One region of the Isoptericola hypogeus genome, then DNA from elsewhere that is predicted to be linked to it. Evidence: riboswitches for the same ligand, from Rfam matches in the RefSeq annotation. Region 1 holds a riboswitch; each other region holds the start of a gene.
The links. Region 1 has a riboswitch for thiamine pyrophosphate ahead of thiM (hydroxyethylthiazole kinase). Riboswitches for the same ligand answer to the same signal wherever they lie in the genome.
Positions count from the first base shown of each region.

Region 2: linked by a shared signal. The riboswitch ahead of ABD254_RS12650 (thiamine ABC transporter substrate-binding protein) and the one ahead of thiM (hydroxyethylthiazole kinase) in region 1 are both predicted to bind thiamine pyrophosphate.
Region 3: linked by a shared signal. The riboswitch ahead of ABD254_RS04945 (MFS transporter) and the one ahead of thiM (hydroxyethylthiazole kinase) in region 1 are both predicted to bind thiamine pyrophosphate.

Region 1 is NZ_BAAAPM010000008.1:278,404-282,354, forward strand. It holds gene ABD254_RS16925 (copper resistance CopC family protein) at 1-647, opposite strand, end outside; gene ABD254_RS16930 (YcnI family copper-binding membrane protein) at 644-1,402, opposite strand; gene ABD254_RS16935 (hypothetical protein) at 1,484-2,152, opposite strand; TPP riboswitch at 2,291-2,418, shown strand; gene thiM (hydroxyethylthiazole kinase) at 2,409-3,359, shown strand; gene thiE (thiamine phosphate synthase) at 3,356-3,951, shown strand, end outside.
Region 2 is NZ_BAAAPM010000005.1:2,223-6,173, forward strand. It holds gene ABD254_RS12635 (sulfite exporter TauE/SafE family protein) at 1-655, shown strand, start outside; gene ABD254_RS12640 (PAS domain-containing protein) at 817-1,617, shown strand; gene ABD254_RS12645 (DUF4235 domain-containing protein) at 1,633-1,902, opposite strand; TPP riboswitch at 2,024-2,129, shown strand; gene ABD254_RS12650 (thiamine ABC transporter substrate-binding protein) at 2,208-3,290, shown strand; gene ABD254_RS12655 (ABC transporter permease) at 3,467-3,951, shown strand, end outside.
Region 3 is NZ_BAAAPM010000003.1:560,163-564,113, reverse strand. It holds gene ABD254_RS04950 (C39 family peptidase) at 1-751, opposite strand, end outside; gene ABD254_RS04945 (MFS transporter) at 913-2,259, opposite strand; TPP riboswitch at 2,253-2,360, opposite strand; gene ABD254_RS04940 (pyridoxal phosphate-dependent decarboxylase family protein) at 2,519-3,951, shown strand, end outside.

The DNA of each region.
Region 1 (3,951 bases):
ACGCCCGCGCCGCCGAGCACGACGACGCCGCCCGCGATGCCGAGCGCGACCAGCAGGTCGCTGGAGCCACCGGCGGACGCGGACGGCGCAGCAGCGGCGGCGTCGTCCGAGTCGGCGGCCTGCGTGCCCGCCGACCCGCCGCACGACACCGGTGCGGGCGCGGCGCTCGCCGCGCCGTCGTCGGTGCCGGCGTCGTCGCTCCCCGCGCCCGCCTGGGCGTAGGTGAACGCGAACTCCCCGCTGGTGGGGTGCCCGTCGGCCGACACGATGCGCCAGGTGACGGTGTACTCGCCGGGCTCGTCGATCGACACCGGCACCGCGACCGTGCGGTCCTGCGCGGCCGGGCAGCCCGTCGCGTGATCGTCGCCGCGGGCGTCGGTCACCTGCACGACGGTGCTCGAGGAGTCCGCACCCAGCTCGAGCACGACGTCGTCGAAGGTGACGGACACCTCCGCGGGCGCCTGCGTGACCGTGGACCCGACGCCCGGCGAGGTGCCGACGACGACGTTGTGCGCGGACGCGGGGGCCGCCCCGAGCGACACGGCGACCAGCGTGGCCGCCCCGGTCGCCAGGAGCGTCGCCCCGGCGGCGGCGAGGACGCGCGTGATCGCCGGGGGGCGGCCACGGCGCGCGGTGGCGCCCGTCATCGGTGGGCCCGGCGCGTGCGCGACAGGGCGACGACGCCGGTGACCGCGCCGACCAGGCCGAGGCCCAGGCCGACGGCGCCCAGCGTGAGCGCGACCGTGTCGGAGGAGCCGCCGGAGGCGGCCGTCGTCGAGCCCTCGGAGCCGGACGCCGCGTCGGCGCCGTTCGAGCCCGCGCCGTGCGCGTCGCCCTCGGCCGGCGTGACGGTCAGGACCGGGGCGGGGTGCTCCGGCTCGGAGCCGTCCTCGGCGGCCGGCTCGTCCCAGGCGACGACCTCGCCGTCGGAGTAGGTCTGCGTCGCGGGGAGCAGGAGCTCGCCGACGCCCTCGGGCACGGCGCCGGCGGAGATCGTGAAGCGCAGGAACTCGCCGGGGTCGATGGCGGCCGCGTCGTCGTCCGCGGTCCACACCACCCGGCTGGGGGCCTCGGTCACCTCGGTGCCGTGCACCTCGACGGGCTCCGGCAGGGGGGCCTCGGTGACCGTCGCGGTCCAGCCGGGGACGGGCTCGACGGAGACGCTGGTGAACGGGGTGTCGGTGGGCAGGTCGACCGCGACCTCGGTGGTCGCGGCGGTGGCGGACTCGTTCGGGACCTTGAAGGTCAGGGTGGCGTAGCTGCCGGCGGCGGCCTCGCCGGGGGTCACGGTGACGTGCGCGGACGCGACGCCGGCGGACAGGACGACGGCCGCGAGGGCGGCGGCGCCGAGGACACCGCCGCGCGTGACGGCACGACGAGAGACGGTACGGAAGGACGGCATGACGATTCTCCTGGGACGAGGTGCAGTGGGTCGCTGACGGGGCCTGCCGGTCCCGGCGACCGTGCGGTGCGCCAGGAGGGGTCAGGCCGGTGCGGCGACGCGCGGGGGGCCGCGCAGCCGCAGCCCGGCGAGGCCCAGCCACGTGCGGGGGACCCAGGAGGTGCCGCGGGCGGGCCGGCGCGGGCGCCCGGGGCCGACGGGCGCGGCGAGCGCGCCCGCGACGAGCAGGACGACGGCGCCGAGCCAGACGAGCAGGCTCCCGGCCGCGCGGTCGCCCGCCGCCAGCAGCAGCGCGGTGACCAGGACGGCGACCGCGTGGGCGGCGAGCATCAGGGCACCCGCGCGCGGGTCGTCCCCGTGGTGGAGGTGCGTGGGGTCGAGGCCCGTCGGGAACGCCAGCGACCCCGGCGTCGGAGCCGGTTGACCCGCGTGCGCCGCCGGGCCGGCAGCCGCGGCCGACCCCGTGCCGGGCCCGGTCGAGGAGGCCGCCGACGCGCCGGCCGTGGCCATGAACGACAGGGCGGTGTGCTGCACGACCTGCAGCACCGCCATCGCCGGGAGCAGCCGCGGCAGCGTGAGCCGCCGTCGGGCCGTCCAGACGGCGACCGGGAGGGTGAGCGCCACCGTGACCACCCAGCCCGCCACGGAACCGGGCAGCGAGCCGCCCCCGAACAGGTGCGCGGCGGCCGCGATGCTCAGCGTCGTGCTGGCCACGAGCAGCTCGCGCACACGACGGACGACCACAGGCACGCGCTCACCCTACCGGCGACGACCCTCGCGGCCGGTCGCCGGATCCCGACCGCCGGCGCCCGGCCCCCGTGCGGCACGTCACACCCCCAGTCGTGAGACGGGCCGCGCCAGGGGCGCACGGCCCGCGCTACGGTGGCGGCGAACGACACGGGGTGCATCCCGTCGCCGTCGCGACCGAGCGGTCGCGGCGTCGCCGCGGTGCTGAGAACACACCCGTCGAACCTGATCTAGCTCGCACTAGCGAAGGGATGTCGGCATGAACGTGCCCTTGCACGGCGACGACGCCGCACCAGCCACCCGACCGAACCTGCCGGAGAACGCCCCGGACGACGCCCCGGACGACGCCCTGGACACGGCCGCGCTGGTGAGCGCGTCGGCCGACCTCCTGGACGACCTGCGCGCCCAGGCGCCGCTGGTCCAGGTCGTCACCAACTCCGTCGTCACGAACGTCACCGCGAACGTGCTCCTCGCGCTGGGGGCCTCCCCGGCCATGTGCGACGTGCCGGGGGAGGCGGGCCCGTTCGCCCGCGTCGCCGACGGGCTGCTGGTCAACCTCGGCACCCCGCACGCGGAGCAGCGGGCGGCCGCGCTCGAGGCCGCGACCGCCGCCCGGGAGGCGGGGACCCCGTGGGTCCTGGACCCGGTCGCCGTCGGGTCCCTGCCCGTGCGCACCCAGCTCGCCCACGCCCTGCTGGCGCACCGGCCGACGGTGGTGCGCGGCAACGCGAGCGAGGTCCTCGCCCTGGCGGGCGCGGGCGCGGGCGGACGCGGCGTGGACACGACCGACACCCCCGAGGCGGCCCTGCCCGCCGCTCGCCGACTCGCCGCCGACGCCGGGAGCGTCGTGGCGGTGAGCGGGCCGGTGGACGTCGTGACGGACGGCGACCGCGTCGTGCGGGTGCACACCGGGCACCCGCTCCTCACCCGGATGACCGGCGGCGGGTGCGCGCTCGGCGCGGTCATGGCGGCCTTCGCCGGGGTGGCGCGCCGCACGGGGCGGACGCCGGCGCAGGCGGCGCTCGCCGCGACGGTCGCCTACACGCTCGCCGCGGAGCGGGCCGCCCGCGCCGCCCGCGGCCCCGGCAGCTTCGCCGTCGCGCTGCTCGACGAGCTCGACCGGCTGCGCGGCGAGGACGTGCGCCACCGGGCGCGCGTGAGCGCGGGCGCCGTTGTCGTCCCCGCGCTCGAGGCGGAGGACGCCCGATGAGCGCCCCGGCGCCGAGCCAGTTCGGCCTCGACCTGCGCACCTACCTCGTCACGGACACCGCGCTGTGCGGCGACCGCGGCGTGGCCGACGTCGTGCTGGCGGCGCTCGCGGGCGGCGTCACGACCGTCCAGGTGCGGGACAAGGCGGCCTCGGGCCGGGACCTGCTCGCCCTCGTCGACGCCGTCGCGCGCGCGGTGGCCGGCCGCGCGACCGTCCTGGTGGACGACCGGGTGGACGTCTTCCTCGCGGCGCGGGCCGCCGGCGCGCCGGTGCAGGGGGTGCACGTCGGGCAGCGGGACCTGCCCGCCGCGGCCGTGCGGCAGCTGGTCGGGCCGGTGAACCCGGACGGCACCCGCACCGTCGTGGGGCTGTCGGCGAGCACGGCCGCCGAGCTGGCGGCAGCGCACGCGCTGCCGGCGGGCACCGTCGACTACCTGGGCGTCGGCGCCGTCCGGCCCACGACGACGAAGCCCGACCACCCGGCACCCCTCGGCGTCGACGGCTTCGCGGCCGTCGCCGGGGCGACGACGCTGCCGTGCGTGGCGATCGGCGGCGTCACGGCCGACCTGGTGGGTCCGTTGCGGCGGGCGGG
Region 2 (3,951 bases), on a different contig from region 1:
CTCCTGGCTCTCGACGGAGATCGCGAAGCCGCTCATGTCGCTGCTGCTGCTGGGGCTCGGCGTGTACGTGCTGCTGCGCTTCACCTTCCGTGGCCTGCGCACCGACAAGCTCGGTCAGCCGCTCCGCAAGCGTTTCCTCACCCCGCTCGGCCTGGTCGCCGGCTTCATGGACGCCACCGGTGGCGGCGGCTGGGGGCCGGTGGGCACGCCGGCCATCCTGGCGAGCGGGCGCATGGAGCCGCGCAAGGTGATCGGTTCGATCGACACCAGCGAGTTCTTCGTCGCGGTCGCGGCGAGCCTCGGCTTCCTGGTCGGGCTCGGCACCGCCGGGATCGACTTCGCCTGGGTCGTGGCCCTGCTCATCGGCGGGCTCATCGCGGCGCCGATCGCCGCGTACCTCGTGCGGATCTTCCCGCCCCGGGTGCTCGGCTCGCTCGTCGGCGGCATCATCATCTTCACCAACACGCGCACGCTCGTCACCAGCGACTTCGTCTCCCTCTCGCCGGGCGTGATCAACACGATCTACGCGTTGATCGCGCTCGCCTGGGCGGCCGCCGTGGTGCACTCCGTCCGCGAGCACCGCAAGGCGGTGGCGGAGGCGGCGACCGAGGCCCGCCGGGTGGCCCGCGCCGCGAAGGAGGAGGCCCCCGCCTGAGCTGCGCGGGCTCCGCACCGGGACCGCCTGTCGGCCCCGGCACGATCCCCGGCACCGCCACCGCGACCTGACGACACCGTCGCGGTGGCGGTGTCGTGCTGTCCCGGTAGCGTGGTCAGCACCACGGTGAGCCCGGGTGCGAGCGTGCTGGGAGGGATGCCATGTCAGCGTCGACGTCGTCCGCGGCCGGTGGCCCGGCGCGACGGGAGCTCGTCGCGCTCGCCGAGCTCCTCGGTGCCGGGACCCAGCTGCTGGTGGGCCGCTACCGCGTGGAGGCCGCGACCGGCGCGTGGTGGTGGTCCGACGAGGTCTACCTGATCTTCGGACGGGAGCCCGGCGCGATCGAGCCGGGGCCCGAGGTCCTGCGGGCGCACATGCATCCCGACGACCGCGAGCGGCTCTCCCGGACGGCGACGGTCGCGCTGGGCGGCGGACGCCCGTTCGCCGGCGCCCACCGCATCGTCGACGACCACGGTCGCACGCGCACCGTCGTCGTCACCGGGCAGGGTCGGCCGGGCGACGACGGTCGCACGACGCAGGTCGTGGGGTACGTCATCGACGCCAGCCCGGTGGCGCGCGAGGCGCTGGAGCGCGAGGCGCAGCGCGCCGTCTCCCGGGCGTTCGTGGCGGCGGCTGCGGCCGAGCGCGCCAAGGGCGCGATCATGGCGGTGTGCGGGGTCGACGAGTCCGTCGCGACGGAGGTGCTCGGCGACGCCGGGGCGCAGGTGGGCGTCTCCGCCCAGACGGCGGGCGTCCAGATGATGCAGGCGCTCGCGCAGGGATCACCCGAGCACCCCGACCCGGACCGGCCGGCCGGCGCCCGGTCGGTGGTCGAGGCCGCGCTGCCGGGCGAGGACGCCGCGGCGCGGCTCAGCCGCGCGCTCGCGACCGTGCACCCGGTGGACCGGCCGCACGGGCACGACGCGCAGCTCGCGCGCCGTCGTCCCCGCGCCGGCCGCTGACCCGCCGGCCGGCTCTCAGCCCTTCGGGGACAGGTAGCGGGCACCCGCCCGCACGGCGCCCTGGCGCGCCAGGCGCTTGGCGAGCACGGCGACCCCGCCCGAGACGGCGGCGAACGTCACCGCTCGCGCGACCGACAGCTCGTCGTCGTCCAGGTCGGTGGGGGCGGAGCTGCCCGTCGCCTTCTCCCAGATGACGCCCACGAGCTTCTGCGCGATCCATCCTGCGGCGACCGTCAGCACGACGGTGCCCACCTTGACCGCGAGCGGCTGCTCGTCGTCTGCCACGGGGCCTCCCTGGTTCGACTCGGATGTCTGCGATCCGGAACACGTCGACGCACGTCAGCGACGGGCAGCCGGGTGTGCCGAAGGCCACCACCGTAGCGCGGCGAGGGCGGGTAGGCTCGACGGGAAACGACAGGGGAGCGCCTCCCGGGCGCTGAGAGTGCGGGCCACCGCAGACCCTCGAACCTGATCCGGTTAGCACCGGTGGAGGAAGTCGGGCATCTCGATCCCTGCGTGGCGTCCCGCGCGCCCTCGAGAGGGTGCGGGACGCCACGCAGGACCCCCTTCTCGACGGCTGAGGAGGAACCATGACGAACGTCTCGACGCGCCTGGGCGCGGGAGCCGCGGTCGCGGCACTGCTGCCGCTGCTGGCGGCCTGCGGCGGCGGGGACGGCGATCCGTCCGGCGACGCGGCGGACGGGGGTGGGACGCCCGGCGTCGTCACCCTCGTCACGCACGACTCGTTCGCGGTCTCGGACGAGGTGCTGGCCGAGTTCGAGGCGAGCAGCGGGCTGACGGTCGAGCAGGTGGCCCCCGGGGACGCGGGCACGCTCGTCAACCAGCTCGTGCTGACGAAGGACGCGCCGCTCGGCGACGTCGTGTTCGGCGTCGACAACACGTACGCGACGCGGGCGGTCGACGCCGGCGTCCTCGAGCCGTACCAGCCGGCGGACCTGGACCCGCAGGTCGCCGCGTACGCCCCGGACGAGCTCGCGGGCACGCTGACGCCCGTCGACGTCGGCGACGTGTGCCTGAACCTCGACGACGGCTGGTTCGCCGAGCACGACGTGGCGCCGCCCACGACGCTCGAGGACCTCACGAAGCCCGAGTACGCGGATCTCACGGTCGTCACGAACCCCGCCACGTCGTCGCCCGGGCTGGCCTTCCTGCTCGCGACCGTCGGGGCGTTCGGCACGGACGGCTGGGAGGACTACTGGGCCGACCTGCGCGACAACGGACTCAAGGTGTCCGAGAGCTGGGAGGACGCGTACTACGTCGACTTCTCGGGCGCGGGCGAGGGCGGACAGCGGCCGATCGCGCTGTCGTACGCGACGTCGCCGGCGTTCACGGTGAGCGAGGACGGGGGCTCCTCGACGACGAGCGCCATGCTGGACACCTGCTTCCGGCAGGTCGAGTACGCGGGCGTCCTGGCCGGGGCCGAGAACCCCGACGGCGCGCAGCAGCTGGTCGACTTCCTGGTCTCCGAGGCCTTCCAGGCGGACGTGCCCGGGCAGATGTACATGTACCCGGCCGACCCGGACGTCGAGCTGCCGGCCGCATGGCAGGAGTTCGCGCCGCTGGCCGACGACCCGTTCCAGGTGCCGCCGGCCGACGTCGACACCCACCGCGACGAGTGGATCGAGCAGTGGACGGCCACGGTCATCGGGTGAGGCGGAGGCGCAGCGCAGGGTGGGGGCCGAGGGACGAGGCACCCGCCCGCAGCGGAGGCGCAGTCTCACCCGACAGAGCGCACAGGGTGAGGCGGAGGCGCAGCGCAGGGTGGGGGCCGAGGGACGAGGCACCCGCCCGCAGCGGAGGTGCGGTCTCACCCGACAGGGCGCACCGGGTGAGCGCCCGCGTCGCGGGGGCGCGCCTGGACCTGTGGCGGGGCCGGCTCGGGTGGGGCGTCGCGGTCGCCGTGCCGCTGGCGTTCCTCGGCATCTTCTTCGCCTGGCCGGTCGTGGCGCTGGTCGTGCAGGGGTTCTTCGCCGACGACGGCGCGGGCGGGCGCGTGCTCGACCTGTCCGGCTTCGCCGAGGTGCTGTCCCGGCCGCGCACGTGGCGGCTCGTCGGGCAGACGCTGGCGCAGGCTACGGTGGGCACGGCGCTGTCCGTGCTGCTCGGGCTGCCCGGCGCGTACGTGCTGTACCGCTGCCGGTTCCCGGGGCGCACGCTGGTGCGCGGCCTCGTCACGGTGCCGTTCGTGCTGCCGACCGTCGTCGTGGGGGTCGCGTTCCGGGCGTTGTTCGCCCCCGGCGGGCTGCTCGGGTGGATGGGCCTCGAGGAGTCGTTCGCGGCGATCGTCGTGGCGCTGGTCTTCTTCAACTACGC
Region 3 (3,951 bases), on a different contig from region 1:
CGGGGTACTCGCCGATGTGGGTGAGCTGCGAGTAGCCCGGGACGTCGAGCTCGACGTGCCGCCCCAGCGTGAAGTCGCTGGTGCCGGTGTAGCGCGACGACGGCAGGTACTCGTTGGTCATGGTGCTCACGGACGAGAGCCGCGGGGTCGCCGACGACCCGGCGGGCCGGTACAGCCGCACACGGGTCTGGAACGCGTCGGGCTCGTGCCCGCTCTTCGCCACATAGGTGTCGGTGAACAGGAACGCGTCGTCGTCGTTCTGCCCGTCCACCGACGTGCGGTGGATGTCGCCCACCGAGCCGTCGGCGGGCGCGAACTCGTCGCCCGACGCCCACCGGCCCATGACGAACCACTTGGTCCACGCGCCGTCGGCCTTGCGCCCCCGGAACTCGATCTCGACCCACGTGCCGGTGGGCGTCGTCGCGTTCCACGACGTGACCGACTCGTCGATCGCGTAGCCGGCCTCGACGACCGGCGAGGTCCAGGTGCCGGTCTCGTAGGCGACGGGCGTGCCGTCCCCGAACGGGTCCGTGTACGCGGTCGTCGGGCCGTCGCCGCTGCGCAGCACGAGCGCCCCGCCGATCCCCGGGCGCAGGTTGTCCCACGCGCCGTCGCGCAGGTCCGCCGTGCCGTCCCAGTGGGTGGTCGTGATCTTCGCCGCGTCGGGCGGGGGGTCGGTGGACGCCGCCGACGCGGCCCCGACCGGAGCCACCACCGCGCCCGCGGCGAGTGCCGCCGTCGTCGCCCTCATCCAGCCCCTCCGCACGATTCCTGCCCTGGTGCCGTCCATCCTGGTCGCCTCCTGAGCCAGCCGGGCGCCGGGCCGCTCCCGCCACCCATGGCGACGACTTTCCCAGAGAGCGCGTCGCGTGTCACTACCTTGCACGGCCGTACGTGCGCGCCCGAGGAGGCTCAGGGCAGCGGGCGCTCGCGGTCGGTCTCCGGGCCGAGCCACGCACCGGCGCCGAGCAGCACCGCACCCAGGGCGAGCACGCCCATGACCGCCGCGTCCGCGCCGACGGCGCCCTGGAGCGCGGGGAGCCACACGGGGTACAGCGCGGGCACGACGATCGACAGCGAGTAGCCGACGCCGTACCCGCTGGCGCGCACCCCGGCCGGGAAGCGCTCCGCCAGGTACGCGCCCACCGGGCCGTAGGCGGTGACGGTGACCAGCTGCAGCGCCACCATGAGCGCGACGACGCCGCCCGCGCCGCCCGCCGCGGCCAGCGCCCACCAGGTCGCGGGCGCGGCGACGACGGCGAGGGCCGCGAACGCGACGAAGAAGCGACGCCGGCCGGTCCGCGTCGACGCGGCGCCGCACGCGTGCATCACGATGGCCGACGCTGCGGTCGCGACCATCAGCGCGAACGACAGCGCCTGGGGGTCGAGCACCCCGCCGTCGCGCACCGCGGCGGTCATGGTCGGCACCGCCATCTGCGTCAGCAGCCACAGGCCGGACATGAGCACGAGCACCTGCGCCAGCGCGCGCCGGTGCGACCCGACCAGCACGTCGCGCAGGGGGTGGCGGCGCTGCGGGGCGCCGAGCCAGGCGTCCGAGTCCGGGACGACCGTCCGGTAGTAGAGGCAGAGGCCGGCGGCCATGAGGGCGCCGACGACGAACGGCACGCGCCAGCCCCAGGCGGCGTAGGCGCCGTCGGGAAGCGCGCTGACCAGCAAGAGCACGAGCGCCGCGATGGTCGTCGACGCCCACGGGGACATCGACATCACGAGCCCGCTGAGGTGCCCGCGGCGGCGCGGGTCGCTCCACTCCATGGCGAGCGGCACGGCCGCCGTGTACTCGCCGCCGACGAAGACGCCGCCGAGGAACCGCAGCGCGACCACGAGCGCGATCGTGCCGGCGCCGAGCACGGTGTGGCCGGGGACGACGGCGATGAGCGCGGTCGTGACGGCGATGCCGGCCAGCGCGACGCGGGTCGTGGCGGTGCGCCCGACGCGGTCGGCCAGCGGCCCGAACACGGCGGCGCCGATCGGCCGGCCGAGCAGCGTGGCGGCGAACACCCAGCCGGTCGCGCCGGCGAGGTGCCCGGGGCCGAACACGTGCTCGGCGGCGGGGGTGAGCGCCGCGACCGGCAGCATGATGTCGAACTGGTCGACGTAGTTGCCGAGCGCGCCGCCGCGCACCGCGCGGCGGATCCCCGCGGGCGAGGGCCTGGTGCGCCCGGCGCTAGGGCGCACGGCGCTAGGGCGCACGGCGCGGGGGCGCGCGGGGGCAGGGGTTGCGGAGGCAGGGGTCGTCATCGTCGCTCGCTTCCTTCGCCGGCATGACCCGGACAGGTTCGACGGTCGGAGCGGCGTCGGCTCCCTCTCAGCCCCTGGCAGGGGCTCCCGTGTGGACGCCGGCCAACCTAGCGCGGCAGCGGGTGTCCCGGTGGCTCGGGCCGGTGTGACCTGGCTCGCACCCCGCGCGGGTGGCGCATCGAGTGAGGCGACCCTAAGTTTGGCGAGGCTGCCCTTACCTGAATGCCCGGGGTGGCCTGCGTCTACCCCGAGGAGTCCCGTGACGAAGTCCTCCACCCTGCTCGGAGCCGCGACGGCGGCCGACTACGCCGGCGCGCTGCACGCCGTCGTCGACGACGTCGCGGCCCGCGTCGCCGCCGCTCGCCAGCCGTTCTGCGGCGCGAGCCGCCGCGAGCTGCAGGCGCTCGTCGACGACGTCGACCTCGACGGCGCGCCGGTCGGGACGCCCGCCGCGCTGCGGGAGACCGCCGACCTGTACGCCTCGCACGCCGTCTGGTTCCACCACCCCGCGTACGCCGCCCACCTCAACTGCCCGGTGGCGCTCCCCGCCGTGGGTGCCGAGGCGATGCTCGCCGCGATCAACACCTCGGTCGACACCTACGACCAGTCGACCGTCGCGACGCTCATGGAGCAGCGGCTGATCGGCTGGACGGCGGCGCGCATCGGGTTCGCGGACGGGGACGGGGTCTTCACCTCCGGGGGCACGCAGTCCAACCTGCAGGCGCTGCACCTGGCCCGCGAGCGCGCGCTCACGGGCGCCGACGGCGCCCGGCTCCGCGGGGCGGCGCGCCGCGAGCGCCTCGGGCGCCTTCGGGTGCTGGCCACGACGTCGGGTCACTTCAGCGTGGCGCGCTCGGCGCAGCTGCTCGGCCTGGACGACGGCGCGGTGGTCGCCGTCGGGACGGATGCGGCGGGCCGCCTGGACCCGGGCGCCCTCGCGCGGGCGCTGGTCGACGTCGAGCGTGCCGGCGACGTGGTGATGGCGGTGGTCGCGACCACCGGCACCACCGACCGCGGCTGCGTGGACCCGCTGGGGCCGGTCGCGGACCTGTGCGACGCCGTCGGCGCCTGGCTGCACGTGGACGCCGCGTACGGCGGCGGGCTGCTGCTCTCCCCGCGGCGCCGCCACCTGCTCGACGGCATCGAGCGGGCCCGCAGCGTCACCGTCGACTTCCACAAGACGTTCTTCCAGCCCGTGTCGTCCAGCGCGCTGCTGGTGCGCGACGGCGCCGACCTGGCGCGGGTGGCTTGGCACGCCGACTACCTCAACCCTGCCGAGGAGTCGGGCGAGCCCAACCCCGATCTCAACCTGGTCGACAGGTCGCTGCAGACCACGCGCCGGTTCGACGCGCTCAAGCTCTGGGCCACGTTGCGCGCCGTCGGCGCCGACGGCGTCGGCGCGATGGTGGACGCCGTCTGCGACCTCGCCGCCGCCGTGCACGCCGACCTCGCGGGAGACCCCGAGCTGCGGCTGCTCGCCCCGACCGACCTGTCCACCGTGCTGTTCCGCTACCAGCCCGACGGCGTGGACGACGCCCGTGCCGACGCGCTCGTGCCGCGCGTGCGGCGCGTGCTGTTCGACTCCGGCCGCGCGCTCGTCGCCAAGACCGTGGTCGACGGCCGGCCGTGCCTCAAGCTCACCCTGCTCAACCCGGACTCGACGCTCGACGACGTCCGGGCGGTGCTCGACCT